DNA from 2 places in the Virgibacillus sp. W0430 genome. Region 1 is predicted to be linked to the other one. Evidence: a T-box and tRNA genes for the amino acid it is inferred to sense, from the RefSeq annotation. Region 1 holds a T-box; the other holds one or more tRNA genes.
The links. A T-box is a leader RNA that pairs with one kind of tRNA and senses whether it is charged. The one in region 1 lies ahead of serS (serine--tRNA ligase), so its partner is inferred to be a tRNA-Ser.
Positions count from the first base shown of each region.

Region 2: it has a tRNA-Ser gene. The T-box ahead of serS (serine--tRNA ligase) is inferred to sense a tRNA for this amino acid. The anticodon was not compared.

Region 1 covers NZ_JBPYCS010000013.1:64,529-73,117, forward strand. The annotation lists gene gyrA (DNA gyrase subunit A) at 1-390, shown strand, start outside; gene ACLIBH_RS08780 (HD-GYP domain-containing protein) at 515-1,609, shown strand; gene ACLIBH_RS08785 (YaaC family protein) at 1,670-2,632, opposite strand; gene guaB (IMP dehydrogenase) at 2,849-4,315, shown strand; gene ACLIBH_RS08795 (D-alanyl-D-alanine carboxypeptidase family protein) at 4,706-6,037, shown strand; T-box leader at 6,132-6,340, shown strand; gene serS (serine--tRNA ligase) at 6,486-7,760, shown strand; tRNA gene ACLIBH_RS08805 (tRNA-Ser) at 7,998-8,090, shown strand.
Region 2 covers NZ_JBPYCS010000037.1:4,814-13,402, reverse strand. The annotation lists gene ACLIBH_RS13210 (DEAD/DEAH box helicase) at 1-965, shown strand, start outside; gene ACLIBH_RS13205 (deoxyribonuclease IV) at 979-1,872, shown strand; gene ACLIBH_RS13200 (DUF2624 family protein) at 1,980-2,264, opposite strand; gene ACLIBH_RS13195 (hypothetical protein) at 2,433-2,816, shown strand; gene ACLIBH_RS13190 (hypothetical protein) at 2,869-3,186, opposite strand; gene ACLIBH_RS13185 (NfeD family protein) at 3,238-3,879, shown strand; gene ACLIBH_RS13180 (Na/Pi cotransporter family protein) at 4,018-5,649, shown strand; tRNA gene ACLIBH_RS13175 (tRNA-Asn) at 5,899-5,973, shown strand; tRNA gene ACLIBH_RS13170 (tRNA-Met) at 5,977-6,053, shown strand; tRNA gene ACLIBH_RS13165 (tRNA-Ile) at 6,065-6,141, shown strand; tRNA gene ACLIBH_RS13160 (tRNA-Ser) at 6,151-6,240, shown strand; tRNA gene ACLIBH_RS13155 (tRNA-Phe) at 6,385-6,457, shown strand; gene ACLIBH_RS13150 (superoxide dismutase) at 6,603-7,214, shown strand; gene ACLIBH_RS13145 (MFS transporter) at 8,080-8,589, shown strand, end outside.

The DNA of each region.
Region 1 (8,589 bases):
GAGATTTTAGAAAAGGATATGCAAGTCCTCCATGTAACGAATAAAGGTGTAGGAAAACGAACACCTGAAGAACAGTATCGTAAAACAAATCGTGGTGGAAAAGGTATATTTACATGTAAATTAACAGATGAGACCGGACATGTCGTTGCAGTGAAGGCAGTAACCGGTGAAGAAGATATGATGTTAATTACAGTCGCAGGTGTATTGATTCGTATCCCAGTAGACAGTATTTCTCAAACAGGACGGAATACGCAAGGTGTACGGCTTATACGCTTGCAAGCCGATGAAGAGGTTGCAACCGTTGCCCAAGTTAATCGTGAGGAAGAAACGGATGAAGTAGAAGAAGTTGAGAACGATGAGATAGAAGAATCGACAGAGAACGAAGAATAATAGATCTAATAAATAACGAGGTGATTCGATTAGCATGTAAAAAGCTGGAGAATCACCTTGTTTATCCTTCCTAATTTTTATAATATTTAAATTACATAGATGACTGTATGATGGGGGTGCAGGCTTGCAAGTTAATACAACGCAACTTACGACAGGATGTATATTGCTTAAAAGTGTTATAGGGCCAAGTGGCCGGCCAATCGTATTAGAAAATACAGTGCTTGCAGATGAGCATATTACGATATTAAAGAAATTTTTAATAGAATCCGTTCACGTCTCTCCGAAATTAGCAAATGGAGAGTTGTTTAAACCAAAAATGCAAGACGAAGCAGAACAAGTAGAAAAAATAAAACGACAGCACGTAGATGAAGAACTTACGTTAGCAGAACATTACCTTCAAGTTGTAGAACAATTTAAAAAAATGTATCATCAATGGCAGAACAACGTACCGATCGATATGCCTCAAGTACGGAAAATGATGCTCCCATTACTAATGCGGGTTGAACAATTTGGATCAGCTGTTTTTCGCCTACAGCAGTATTCTAATAAGCAGGACTACATATATCATCATTCTGTTTCTGTAGGCCTTTTATCAGCTTATATTGGTCAAAAAATGAATTTGTTGAAAAACGAGTGGTTGCAACTCGGGTTAGCAGGGGTATTAAGCGATAGTGGGATGGCAAAAATAAACACGTATTATATGGAAGACCGTCCATTGACATCGAGAGAATTTGATGAAGTAAAACAACATCCGATTTTTTCCTATCGACTAGTAGAAAAAATCCCAACGCTTTCTCAACAGGCGAAGCTAGCAATCTTACAACACCACGAGAGAATGGATGGTACAGGATACCCGTATCAGATGAAAGGAAACAAAATTCATCTATACGCACAAATTATTGCTGTGTGTGACACCTATCATGCGATGACTTGTGAGCGCATTTACGCAAAGAAAGCTTCCTCCTTTAAGGTAATTGAACAATTGCAAGGGAAGCAATTTTCAAGGCTTTCTCCTAAGGTAGTTTTGGTATTTATCGAAAGCTTAACAAACTTCTCAATCGGTACGCGCGTAAAGTTATCTAATGAAAAAGAAGGCGAAATCGTATTTATAAATAATAAACAACCGACAAGACCGATGATAAAGCTAACGGATAGTAGAGAAATAATTAGTTTAGAAAACAATATGAATCTTTACATTGAAGAAGCAATTGATGGATAAGCCGATAATCGAAATGATTTCAAATACAATTGCTATAATTAAACGATATGGTGTTGGATGTTAACCGAATGGCGATTGCTTTAGCAATTCGTAACCGATTAATAAAGGAACCTTTTTACGTGCAACTTGAAGATAATGAGCGATTAATGGGTAGTCGACATCCGACTTTGTACCTAATAGATCTCCCCACCATTCCGTTTCATAACGGCAAATCATACTTAAATTGTACAATATCAAATAATGGTTGATTGACTCCGAATAGACTTCGTACATATCGCGTGTAGAAGGAAAATAAATTTTGTCATTATCGTTATTAATTTTAAACGGTCCGCGTGCTTCGTTGACCGGGACGGTTAAGGTGATATGGATCTTCTCCTTGTCGGTAACAACCGTTCCAATTTGTGGTAAATATGGGCGAATACGCTGTATTAATGCTTCTGTCGTTAAATGATAGTGATCAAGAAGTCGTAGTGGGAAATGGATTTCTGTTGTCCCTAAGTTTCCTACTGCAACCATTCCTTGTTCTTTATTGTTAAAATGAAAAAACGTATTCAATTCTGGTATGCTGGCGAGTAACGCTTTCATATTCCATTTCGAAAGTGCTTGTTTTTTTATTCCGTAAACGTGTTCAGCAAAATAAGGAAACAACCCATTCTGCTGTGCTTTTACTTCATCATGAAGAAAAGTATACTGTTTCTTTTTTCTCCTTCTAGTAGAAACACCGTGCGCTAAAATTGAGGATGTTTCAGGATAGTTTGGTCGAATGGTTAGTACAATTGCTTTAATCAAATGCGTTAAGCCATAATAGTATAAAATTGGTTGAATAAAAGTTTCTGCCGTTTCCCCTGTTTTATAAAATTGACGCCCGTGCTGTAAGTAATATAGAAACCGATTACTGTTTTCGTAGCTCTTTAACGGTGCATCCTTCACTTTTCGTTTACTGTAGCAATGGAGCAAGTATTGCTGTGCTGTTTGCTGTGACTGTAAATAAGTTAGAAAGGTTACGATTTTATGTTTATCCAATGCTTATCCTCCCTTAAGTATCTCAATATTTCGAATCAATTTTCTTTTTATCGTAAACGCTTCACAAGTTGAAAAAAAGCACATGATAACGTATTGTAATTTACAATACATAAAACAAAAACCTTTAAGAAAATAATAAATTATGGTATAAGTGTAGCCAAAATATAAAGAATGTATCACTTGTTAAACGGTATCTGAATATTAAGGAGGATGAAAATGGAGGGTAAATTTGCTAAAGAAGGATTAACATTTGATGATGTATTACTCGTACCTGCAAAGTCAGAGGTGCTACCAAAGGACGTTTCTGTAAGTACAGAGTTGGCACCAAATTTAAAATTAAGTGCTCCTTTTATTAGCGCAGGGATGGATACAGTTACCGAAGCAGATATGGCGATAGCTATGGCAAGACAAGGCGGTTTCGGGGTCATTCATAAAAACATGCTTATCGAAGAACAAGCAGAAATGGTCGATCGCGTAAAACGGTCAGAAAGTGGTGTAATAACGAACCCATTCTTTCTCACTCCAGAACATCAAGTATTCGATGCAGAACACTTAATGGCTAAATTTAGAATATCAGGTGTTCCAATCGTAAATAACATTGAAGATCAGAAGCTTGTTGGAATTTTGACGAATCGCGATTTGCGTTTTATTGAGGATTATTCGATTTTAATTTCAGAAGTAATGACGAGCGAAAATTTAGTAACGGCAGCAGTAGGGACTACGTTGGAACAAGCGCAAAAGATTTTGCAAAAACACCGAATTGAAAAGCTGCCACTTGTTGACGAAGATAATGTATTAAGAGGGCTTATAACGATTAAAGATATCGAAAAGGTAATTGAGTATCCACATTCTGCAAAAGATGCACAAGGTCGATTAGTTGTAGGTGCAGCAGTTGGGGTAACAGGAGATTCTTTAAAACGAATTGACAAGCTTGTAGAAGCTGGTGTCGATGTGATCGTTATTGATACAGCACATGGGCATTCAAAAGGTGTGCTTGATCAAGTAAAGCAAGTTCGGTCATTATATCCCGACTTACCGATTATTGCTGGAAATGTAGCTACTGCAGAAGCGACAAAGGACTTAATTGAAGCTGGTGCATCCATTGTTAAGGTTGGTATTGGACCAGGTTCTATTTGTACGACTCGTGTCGTTGCTGGCATAGGAGTACCACAAATTACAGCGGTGTATGACTGTGCACAAGCAGCGGCTCCATATGGTGTTCCAATAGTTGCTGATGGGGGTATAAAGTTTTCTGGTGACATAGTGAAAGCATTAGCAGCAGGTGCGAGTGCTGTTATGCTAGGGAGTTTGTTTGCAGGTGTCACAGAAAGCCCGGGAGAAATGGAAATATTCCAAGGTAGACAATACAAGGTTTATCGGGGAATGGGTTCTCTAGGTGCGATGAAAGCGGGCTCTAAAGACCGATATTTCCAGGAATCTGATGATGTGAAAAAGCTTGTTCCAGAAGGTATTGAGGGACGAGTTGCATATAAAGGGTCACTGGCGAATACGATTCACCAATTACTAGGTGGATTAAGAGCGGGTATGGGGTATTGTGGTACACCAACACTTGAAGCGTTACGAAAAGATGGGCAATTTATACGCATAACAAACGCTGGATTAAAGGAAAGTCATCCACACGAAGTACAAATAACGAAAGAAGCTCCTAACTATCGCATTTAAACAATCATTTCGTATCCATTTACAATTAATACGATATTTATAATAGATTATAACGGAGGGATTAGGTGGAACTAATCCCTATCTTATTTTGGACAAGAGGATCTATTTGGACGGTATGCAATACATTTCTTTTCACATGAAGTGTACATAATCGTGTTCAGCGTAATTAACTGCTGAGATGGTGTAAAAAGCTTTCTTATCGCCTAGTCTATTTGTTATGTAGGCATTACTGGTAGGAAAAACGTATAAATTGGTAAATATATATTTTACAAAGGCAATTTTTCAATGTCTATTTTTGTGGTAAAATATCAGAGGATGCAATTATGGATATTGTATGTTTACATAATTGTAAAACTTTTACTTAAAAGGAAATAAGCGGAGGTAAAAAGATTGAAACAGAGCATAAAAAAAGGTGTTTTCGCAAGCTTTATCATAATGTTATTAACTTCATTTGTAGTTCAGCCAACTTTTGTACAAGCAGCAGAAACAGTAGATATAAATGCAGAGTCTGCTATTTTAGTTGATGCAAATAGCGGAAAGATTTTATACGAAAAAAACGCGGACGAAGCACTGCCTCCAGCTAGTATGACAAAAATGATGACCGAATACCTTGTCTGGGAAGCGATTGAAAAAGGAACGATAACGTGGGATGATACAACGCAAATAAGCGATGTACTTTATAAAGTGTCCGCAAACACGAGCTTTTCCGGGATCGGTTTACGACAAAATATAGATTACACCGTACGAGACTTGTATAACGCAATGGCAATTAACTCCGATAATGCAACGACAATGGCACTTGCGGAGCTGATAGCTGGTACAGAAGGTGAGTTCGTCAAAATGATGAACGCAAAAGCGGAGGAAATGGGATTGCCAGCAGCTAAATTTGTAAATTCCACTGGATTGGATAATAAATCGCTCGGCGAGCATTATCCAGAAGGTACGAATCCCGATGATACGAACTTGTTATCAGCTAAATCAGCTGCACTGCTTGGCTATCATTTAGTGACAGATTATCCGGAGTCATTAGATATTTCCAGTATTCCTGAAATTGAATTTGATGAGCAAATGATTCGCAACTGGAATTGGATGCTTCCTCATCAAGCAACTTTTTTAAAGCCTTATGTGTACGAAGGTGTTGATGGGCTAAAAACTGGTTTTACAGAAAAAGCTGGCTATTGCTTTACTGGAACAGCTGAACGAAATGGTAATCGCCTCATATCCGTAGTTATGAAAACAGCGAGTGAGGAAGAACGTTTTAAGGAAACGGCAAAATTGCTCGATTATGGGTTTACTCATTTTGAGTCAAAGGAATTGTTTAAAGCGGGCTACCAGGTAAAGGATCAAGCAACCCTTCCAGTTATAAAAGGAAAAAGTGACGAGGTAGAGATTGCGCTCAAGGATTCATTTACAGCACCGATAAAAAAAGGCGAAGAGGATAAATACACTTTACAATTCGAAATCGACCAAGCTAAGCTAAATAATGAAGGCGAATTAGAAGCTCCTGTTAAAAAGGGAGAAAAAGTAGGTACAGCAACTTTAATCTACGATGGCGATGCAGATAATGGATATATTATTGAAAAAGGTAATAATAAAATCGATGTTGTGACAACGAAAGCAGTAGAAAAGAAAAATTGGTTTATGATTATGCTTGGCTCCATTGGTGACTTCTTTCGTGGATTGGTCACTAGTATTGTAGATATGATTAAAGGCTTATTTTAATACGAAAATAGTTCATATTTGGTGAGGAATCGGATGGGTTAGCATACTGTTTGCATCCTTCCGCTAAATTGTCTAATATAATAGTAATGAAATACGAAAAGTAATGATGGGAAAAAGTAATTGTAGATTATTTTTTAGAGAGTCGATGGCTGGTGAAAATCGATAAAAATGTACAGTGAATCCGTCCCTGAACTAGTTTATGGAAATTGAGTAAATAAACTCGGATTTGTTCCGTTATCAACAGTGAGCCGGAAGATGATTCTTCAATCAGGGTGGCAACGCGGGTATACTCTCGTCCCTAGTTATAGGGCGGGAGTTTTTTGTATTTTTACGTATGTTCAAGCAGGCGAATATACGTACGATAGACTGCACCTAAAAATAACGGGTGGTTTGAAAATATAGGAGAAAGGCAAAAAAATAATTTAATAACTTTTAGGAGGAGAAGCCAATGTTAGATATAAAATTTTTACGAACAAATTTTGAAGAAATCACAAAAAAATTAGCTTATCGTGGAGAGGATTTATCAGAGCTAGATAAGTTTAGTGTATACGATGAACGAAGAAGAGCTTTAATTGCGGAAACAGAAAGCTTGAAAGCACAACGCAATGAGACTTCAAAACAAATATCGATACTGAAAAAGGAAAAGCAGGATGCTGCCGACGCAATTCATGAAATGCGCAAAGTAGGCGATCGTATTAAAGCGCTTGATACAGAGCTCACTGAAGTCCAACTTAAATTAGACAAAATTATGTATTCGATCCCAAACATACCTCATGAAAGTGTGCCTATTGGAGAAGATGAGGAAGACAATGTAGAGGTAAGAAAGTGGGGGACGATTCCTTCGTTCTCCTTTACTGCAAAGCCACACTGGGATGTTGCCTCTGACTTAGGCATTATTGACTTTGAGCGTGCTGCAAAGGTTACTGGCAGTCGATTTGTATTTTATAAAGGGTTAGGTGCACGACTGGAGCGGGCATTGTATAATTTTATGCTTGATTTGCATGTTGATGAACACGGATATGAAGAAATGCTTCCTCCGTATATTGTAAATCGAACAAGTATGACAGGTACTGGACAATTGCCGAAATTTGAAGAAGATGCATTTCGTATTGCTGATTGGGATTACTTTTTAATTCCAACTGCAGAAGTACCAGTAACGAATTTCCATCGAGATGAAATATTGAAAGAAAGCGACTTACCAAAAAAGTATACAGCATATAGCGCTTGCTTTCGCTCAGAGGCAGGATCAGCTGGAAGAGATACGCGTGGACTCATCCGTCAGCATCAGTTTAACAAAGTAGAACTTGTACATTTTTCAAAACCAGAGGATTCGTATGAAACGTTGGAGCAGTTAACGAAAACAGCAGAGAAGGTGTTGCAGCTTTTAAAACTGCCTTATCGCGTAATGAGTATGTGTACGGGAGATTTAGGCTTTACGGCTGCAAAAAAGTACGATATTGAAGTATGGATTCCAACACAGGAAACGTATCGAGAAATATCATCTTGCTCTAATTTTGAGGCTTTCCAAGCTAGAAGAGCAGGTATTCGTTACCGAAGAGAAGATAATGGTAAGCTTGACTATGTTCATACGTTAAATGGATCTGGGTTAGCTGTAGGTCGGACGGTAACTGCAATTTTAGAAAACTATCAACAAGAGGATGGTTCGGTAATAATCCCTGAAGTATTACGTCCATATATGGGCGGTAGATCTGTAATTAAGTAAACAATAGCTCCCGGAAACGTTGCACGGTTTTTTCGGGAGCGTAACTTGTTCCTTCGGTATATATTAACGGCCTATAAATAGTAAACGTACGTAGCTTTTACTTTTTCTGTAAAAGAGCGGAATGGATACACTGTTTTTCAAGCTGCTAAATATCCTTCTACAAATACTTTATTCATTTTTTTTACTTTACCAATTGACAAGCAAACGATAGTATTGTATATTATAAAATGTTGCTACGGAGGTATACCCAAGTCTGGCTGAAGGGATCGGTCTTGAAAACCGACAGGGGTGTCAAAGCCCGCGGGGGTTCGAATCCCTCTACCTCCTCCATTTATACAACACGATTACATATGTTAACCTTGGACGAGAGACAGCACGATGTCTCTTATCCGAGGTTTTATTATTTTGGTTCTTTGTCAAATGACGTTACTGATGTTACTTAAGTCGAGGAATAGTATTAATTAAGTAGAACAAAAACATGAAAGCTTGCGCTCTTATTTCGCTGACTTGCACTACAGCCGACAGCTTTCTGCGGTTACTGCCTTAGCTTCTGTAGCTCCTCTATCCGAGTCGCTACAGTGATCTTCGGACGCGTGCTATTTCCGCAGGAGTCCGTCGGCTTTTCGTTCCAGTCAGATTAAAGAGGGCTAATAGCCTTATTGTACACACTTTAATGCTGTTTAATATGCATTGACGTGTGTTTCTTTATGTTTCTGTACTGTATTTTTTTCTACAGGTTTTCGCTTGAAATAAAGTGTAATTCGATTTTTATCATTCGTGAAGCTTCTGTAACAATAAGCGTATCGACAAGTGATTTCCCTCACATTTC
Region 2 (8,589 bases), on a different contig from region 1:
AGCGGATGATTCAGCAATTAAAAAATGCACCAGATATTGTCATTGGTACACCTGGAAGGATTTTAGATTTAGTTTCAGAAGGCGTACTATCTATTTACTCTGCCACTTCCTTTGTTATTGATGAAGCGGACTTGATGCTCGATTTAGGCTTTATTGAGACAGTCGATCAATTATTAGTTCGTTGTCAAGAAGGAATTCAATTACTCGTGTTCTCTGCAACAATTCCACAACGTTTAGAACACTTCTTTAATAAATATTTGTATCAGCCTATATATATTAAAATTGACGACGGATTATCACCAAAGGCATTGGAACACCGCCTTATCCATTTAAAGCATCGGACGGAAGAGGATGTCCTCTTAAATATTAGTAAAGTCATTCAGCCATATTTGGCAATAATATTTACAAACGGAAAGGAAAAAGCAGACGAACTAGCCGCAAATTTACAACAAAATGGACTGCAAGTCTCCGTATTACATGGTGGCTTAACCCCTAGAGAAAGAAAGCGAACATTGAAGCAAATTCAACAATTGCAATGTCAATATATCGTTGCTACAGATTTAGCATCTAGAGGAATTGATATTAAAGGTGTCAGCCATGTTATTAATGCTGAGCTACCAAAAGAAGAACACTTTTATATCCATCGTTCGGGTAGAACTGCGAGAGCAGGAATGGCTGGGACAGTTATTAGTATATACAAGGAAGCAGATATACAACTCATTAGTAAGTTGGAGAATAAAGGTATAACGTTCTCTTATACTGAGCCTAAAAACGGACAATGGGTAAATGCCGATCCATATAATAAAAGAAAACTACGGAAAAACACGACTACTAATTTAGAAAAAGAAGCCTGGAGTTATGTAAAAAAACCAAAGAAAATAAAACCAGGATATAAGAAAAAAATGAAACAACAGCAGCAGCAAATAAAAAGAAAGCTGCGGCAAAAAACGAGAAAAAACAAATAGTGGGGTGGAATACATGGTTAAATTAGGATCTCACGTATCGATGAGTGGGAAAAAAATGTTGCTTGGGTCAAGTGAAGAGGCAGCATCTTATGAAGCAAATACGTTTATGATATATACAGGCGCACCTCAAAATACACGCAGAAAACCGATCGAAGAGCTAAATATCGAAGCAGGAAGACAGCATATGCTGGAGAATAAGATGGAAGATATTGTCGTACATGCTCCATATATTATTAATATAGGTAATACAACAAAACAAGCGACTTATGAATTAGGTGTCTCTTTTTTGCGCAATGAACTCGATCGAACTGCAGCGATAGGCGCTAAGCAGATCGTACTACATCCAGGCGCTCATGTAGGTGCTGGAGCGGATGTAGGCATAAAACAGATCATTCAAGGATTAAACGAAGTGTTATCAAACACGGAGACAGTGCAAATTGCATTGGAAACAATGGCAGGGAAAGGGACTGAAATCGGTCGGAATTTTGAAGAAATTGCTAAAATCATTGATGGGGTAACGCATAACGAAAATTTATCGGTCTGCTTGGATACGTGCCACGTGCACGATGCTGGATATGATGTTGCAAATGATTTTGATGGCGTTTTGAATGAATTCGATAAAGTAATTGGAGTCGATCGCTTAAAAGTCATCCACGTTAATGATAGCAAAAATGAACAAGGTGCCGGCAAGGACAGACATGAAAATATAGGGTTTGGGCATATAGGATTTAAAGCACTTCATTATGTCACGTTTCATGAACAATTGATTGACATCCCTAAAATATTAGAAACTCCTTATGTTGGCGAAGATAAAAAGAATAAAAAGCCTCCGTATAAGTATGAAATTGAGATGTTAAAGCAAGGTACGTTTATATCAGATTTAAAACAACAAATTATGAGTAAATGATACGTTAAATAGAATTTAGAAATAACTAAGGGATGAGAGAATCCGAACGAATGATTCGATTTACAAGATGACTTCGTTCGGATTTGTGTTATAAAAAATTCTAAACCTCATTCGAATAAATGCTCAAGCCCATGTTCTTTAATCATTTTAATAAACAATTGTTCTGCTTTTTCAGCGGTTTCTTTATTTGTAACGCGACTTATTTCGTTATACATTTTCAATCGATCCTTCGCTTCAAATGGATTCGGTTTTGCAGTTTGAATGTACCGTGTCAATTGATTCGCTTCTTCTAAGGAAATAGTGAATCGATATTTCCTGCCATAATGTATTAATTCATGATTTGTAAGCTGCTGTAGCCTGGTCACTACGATACGTTTAAGAATATCCGTCATGAGTTTGCTCCTTTTCATGTTATCGAACGAATGTAATAATTCACTTCATTGTATGTATTTAAATTAAAAAGGAAACCTTTTTACTGCATCATTCCAAAAAATAACATTACTATTAACAGTTGGACTCCATAAACTAAACGTGATCCTTTAAGAAGGGAAGGTTAATTTATGGATGATTATCGAGATGAAGGCATGCAAGATAAAATGGGCGAACAGGACAAACGGCAATCGTTAACAAATTATATGTATGATCAAGCAGAAGAAAAGCGGAACGGTTCAAGAGAGGAAGAAATTGCTGCTGAATTAACAAGTGATACTTTCATCAAAGATGAAGAGGATGTACAGAAAGACACGAATTGGTCATTTGGATGGATTTCTGTTGTACTCTCTATTCTATCCTTTTTTATAATACCGATTATATTCGGTGCTGCTGGCATTATCCTAGGATTTATGGCTAGGAGAAGAGATGCAGAAATTTTAGGAAATACTGCTATCGTTGTTGGTACATTATCAATAGTAATTCGCCTGTTTCTTCCAATTGTATCATCATGAAGCTGATTTATTCAGCTTCTTTTTATGCTCGCAAAAGGTGATTAATGGTATACTATGGGAGAGTAGTGTCTTTAGCTGGAAAATAATAATATTCGTCTGCTATCAAACGATATGGATTTGTATGCGGGTTTAGTTTTTTAAAGTCTTCCATAATTTTTTCCATACGAATGCTATCGGATGAATATAACCTTTCGGACATTGTTAAAACAGTATCGCCAGAGCGCGCTTTAATTTTAACAATCGAATTTTCCTGCTTGTCAATTGGCACAACTTCTTCATACAAAATAGATCCTTTAGTAAGGTCATTATACATACTCATTAGAAATAAAATAATAAAAAGATAAACAGCCATTCTTTTTAACATTCCCATAAAATCACTTCCTTAGTGTAGGAGTGGCTTAATTATAGAGGAGGAATACCATTGGTCTTACCTATAGTAGATGCTGGTTGGGTCTTATTTTTAATAACATTTTTTGGTACGATGTTTTTGATTGGTGAAATACTTGTTAATATGCGTGGTATATTTGGACTATTAGGTATCGGATTAATAACATTTTATTTTTATGGAAATATTGTAGAACCGAGCACCTTTATTTTAATGCTTATTGTGTACTTTATTGGATTATTACTTATTATCGCAGATGGTAAGCTAATTAATGATGGTACTCTGGCGACATTAGGCTTGGCATGCATGCTATTAGCAACTGCATTAGCAGCACAAAATATTTCATCAGGGTTATATGCTGTTATTGGAGTGTTACTCGGAAGTGGATGTGCCTTTTTTTTCCTGAAAATGTTTAAGCGAAGAAATATGTGGGAAAAGATTGCACTTAAGGATCGATTGACGAAAGATAAAGGCTATAGTTCCATGAATAAAGAATATGAAGGATTGGTTGGGCTACATGGCGAAACATTAACAGATTTACGTCCGGTCGGAACAATCTCTATTAATGGTCAAGATTTTAGTGGAATTTCGAATGCGCAATGGATTGAAAAAGGAAGTAAAATAGTAGTTGTAAAGGTTGACGGTACAAGAATACTCGTAAAAAAGCTAGAACCATAATTATACCTTTGCAGACCAATTGTAAACATAGTGTAAAATATTTAAAAGTTACTTTACAAATTATGTTTGATTTTTGATAATAGGACATGGACAAGCTATTACATAAAAAGGCACAACACGAGTGAGGTTGATTATCAATTGGAAATTAATGTACAGCAACTCATATTTGAGTTTGTAGGTGGACTCGGAATATTTCTCCTAGGTATAAAATATATGGGAGAAGGTTTGCAAAAGTCAGCAGGTGATCGTCTAAGGGATATACTAGATAAATTCACAAGTAATCCGTTTCTAGGTGTTCTTGCTGGAATTATCGTAACTATTCTTATACAGAGCAGTTCAGGTACGACTGTACTAACTGTTGGCTTAGTAAACGCTGGCTTTATGACACTTAGACAAGCAATAGGCGTTATTATGGGAGCTAATATCGGTACGACCGTGACAGCTTTTATTATTGGGATAAATATTGGCGAATATGCATTACCGATAATTGCTGTAGGATGTTTTTTGCTTTTCTTCTTTTCTAATCAAAAAGTAAATGCAGCAGGTCAAACGATATTTGGATTTGGTGCTTTGTTTTTCGGTTTAGGCTTAATGAGCTCTGGAATGAAGCCTTTACGTAGCTTGGAAGTTTTTCATGAGTTAACTGTAGATATGAGTTCAAATCCTGTATTAGGTGTTGCTATTGGAACAGTATTTACGTTAATCGTACAAAGCTCCAGTGCTACAATAGGTATTTTGCAAGGGTTGTTTAGTGAAGGGGCAATTAGTTTAAAAGCAGCTATTCCAGTTTTGTTTGGCGATAATATTGGTACAACAATAACAGCAATAATTGCTTCTTTAGGAGCTACTGTAGCAGCAAAAAGAGCAGCATATACGCATGTTATTTTCAACTTAGTAGGTGCGACCGTCTTTCTTCTTATTCTTGATGTTTTTACGAAATATGTGCTATTCTTACAAGGAAAATTTAATCTCAATCCAGAAATGACGATAGCCTTTGCTCACGGTAGTTTTAATATAGCTAATACGATTATTCAATTTCCATTTATAGCGATTCTTGCTTGGATGGTCACAAAAATTATTCCAGGTGAAGATGTTACAGTTGAATATAAACCAAAACATTTAGATCCGATTTTTCTTCAACAGTCGTCTACGTTAGCCCTTTCTCAAGCGAAATCGGAAATTATTCGCATGGGCGAGTACGCTTATAAAGGTTTAGAAGAAACGAGCTTATATTTGACTACACAACAGCAGAAGCATTCAGAAATGGCAATGCAAATTGAAGGTGCGCTAAATAATCTTGATCGAAATATTACCAATTATTTAATAAGTATTTCCAGCGGAACATTATCAGAAGCAGAGAGTGCAAAACATACAGCACTTATGGATTCAGTTCGAGATATAGAAAGAATTGGAGATCATTTCGAAAACATAATTGAATTAATTGACTATAAAATATCAAACAAAATTAATTTGACGGAAAGTGCTCATGAAGATTTAAATAATATGTTTGATTTAACCATTCTAACCGTTAAACAGGCAGTTAAAGCCCTTGATTTAATGGATAGAGAGGAAGCCCTAGTTGTTGTACAAAAAGAAGACCAAATTGATAAAATGGAGAGAACGTATCGAAAGAAACATATAATTCGCGTAAATGAAGGTAGATGTTCTGGATCAGCTGGTATCGTATTTGTGGATATTATTAGTAATTTAGAGCGAATAGGAGATCATGCAGTTAACATTGCCGAGGAAGTATTAAGCGAGAAGTTATAATTGTTTAATAATTAGATCTTTTAATAATATGTTGAAATAAATAAATGAACATGCTATAGTATGTATTGTTCTTTCCCGAAATTACATACTGTAGCATGGATTTATTTTAGTAAAAGTTTTGTGAAACAAGCATAAATAAAGTGTTGACAGATTGGATCTAACGTGGTAAATTATATCTTGTCGTCTTAATTAACATCTAATTGAATATAAAACATACTGCTTACATTTATCTTTATTAATTTAACTTATTCCACAGTAGCTCAGTGGTAGAGCTATCGGCTGTTAACCGATCGGTCGTAGGTTCGAATCCTACCTGTGGAGCCATGTGGCGGCGTAGCTCAGCTGGCGAGAGCGTACGGTTCATACCCGTGAGGTCGTGGGTTCGATCCCCTCCGCCGCTACCATTAAATTATAAGGACCCTTAGCTCAGTTGGTTAGAGCTATCGGCTCATAACCGATCGGTCGCAGGTTCGAATCCTGCAGGGTCCACCATAAAATGTCGGAGGAATACCCAAGTCTGGCTGAAGGGATCGGTCTTGAAAACCGACAGGGGTGTCAAAGCCCGCGGGGGTTCGAATCCCTCTTCCTCCTTTTTGATACATATTAACTGTTTAATTACGTAGAACAAGCAGGACTACACCGAATACGGTTCGAGTAACCCCGAAGCACATATCATCGAAGCATAGGCTAGAAGATGTAGGTGTCAAACTCAAATAATAAACTACATTATATTATGGCTCGATAGCTCAGTCGGTAGAGCAAAGGACTGAAAATCCTTGTGTCGGCGGTTCGATTCCGTCTCGAGCCACTTTATGAAAAGCATTGGGATTAACCCAATGCTTTTCATATGCTTATAATTTGCATGAATGAATGGGCTTTGATACTCTTTAAATGAAGGGTTGATTTACCAATTCTTCCAAAATAAAAAGTAATTTAAAGGGAGACGATAATTAATGGCTAAATTTGAATTACCTGAACTACCATACGCATATGAGGCATTAGAACCAACTATAGACAAAGAAACGATGAACATCCATCACACAAAGCATCATAATACGTATGTAACAAAACTAAATGATGCACTAGAAGGCCATAGTAATCTCCAAGAGAAATCAGTGGAGGATTTAATTTCAGATTTAGATGCAGTACCAGAAAGCATTCGTACAGCAGTTCGCAATAATGGTGGCGGACATGCAAACCACAGCCTGTTTTGGAAAACACTTTCTCCAAATGGCGGTGGAGAGCCATCCGGTGAACTAGCTGAAAAAATTAATTCTAAATTTGGAAGCTTTGATAAATTTAAAGAACAATTTGAAGCAGCAGCAGCTGGTCGTTTCGGGTCTGGTTGGGCTTGGCTTGCTTTAAATAATGGAGAAATTGAAATTATGAGTACACCAAACCAAGACTCTCCTTTAATGGAAGGAAAAACTCCTCTATTGGGACTTGATGTTTGGGAGCATGCATACTATTTAAAGTATCAAAACAGACGCCCAGAATATGCAAAAGCGTTTTGGGATGTAGTAAACTGGGCTGAAGTTGAAAAGAACTACAGCAACAACAAATAAAAAGCGAAAAGCCACGAAACGTTTACGTTTTCGTGGCTTTTTATATTGACGCTTTCTAGAATCGATACGGAATGAAGAGCTTAACAGCGATGAAGAACCCTGTTACAAACTGATAGTGCTTCCTATGAGTAAAATGATTGTGGGGGAACAGATGCACGAATCTAACTAGATAATATGTGATCAATTTAACTTCGAACGATATACACATGAATAACACCGTTGATATTCACTGCATGTGGATGCTTTCCGCGGGCACGGCTTCAGCCTCCACGGAAAGCGTAGTGTATATCTACTGCGGTCGGTAGGAATCAATACTAAAATTAACGAATACAAAGAGAGGTTTTTAACTTCTTAAAATAACACCCACAAATATTTGACTCAATCTAGTGCTTCAAAGAAGTTGACATCGACCCAAACGGAAAACATAAACTTCTTAAGAGGAAATAAGTGAGATCAAACACATGCTATTTTTGGCTGTTTACAACTTTATATCGTTTTAGGTGCTATCTCAATTGCTCCGATACAGTTGTAGTAGATTTTAATTCATTGTTCTAGAAGTACAGCTACTCATTACGTTAGCGTGCATAGCTGAGCGACAAATTCAGATCTAGAAGAGTCAGCTACTTAAAGACCAACATGGTTATTATATGCGGTTCTTTTAATGAACGAAAACAATTATAAAAAGTCACGTGGAAATTACTTTTGTAATCTTCACGTGATTTTTCCCACTCAAAGGCTGTCATTCCACATATTTTTTTCCATCACTATCAGCAACCCTTATTTACGTGGTTTCTTTACGTTTTTAATTTTACATATCTCAGAACGAATTGTTCACACTATGAACTATATAAAGGGGTTTTGAGATATGCAAAATATATTACATGCTTTATTTGAAAAGGTCGAAATAACAAGAGATTTACTCCTCTTACTCGTTATTGGCGGTCTTTATTCATTAGGTATATTTTTATCAAACACATTTGTAAACGTCTATTTATGGAAGCAATCAGGCGATTATATTACGATTGCAATGTATAATTTAGCTATCTTTATTTTTCAGCCTGCTACTTTTATTGTAGCAGGAAAAATAGCAAAGAAAATCGATCGAATTGTCGTTCTACGACTAGGAGTCATTTTTTTATCGATTTTCTTTTTGAATGTGTTAATTATTGGTGAAAAAGCAGCTTATTTTAATTTTTTACTCGGTAGTTTGCTTGGTATCGGCTATGGTTTTTATTGGTTAGCTTTTAATGTATTAACTTTCGAAATAACAGAACCAGATACCCGTGATTTTTTCAATGGTTTTTTAGGAGTTCTGGAGTCGTTCGGTGGGATGATCGGTCCAATACTGGCGGGATTTATTATATCGATCATGACA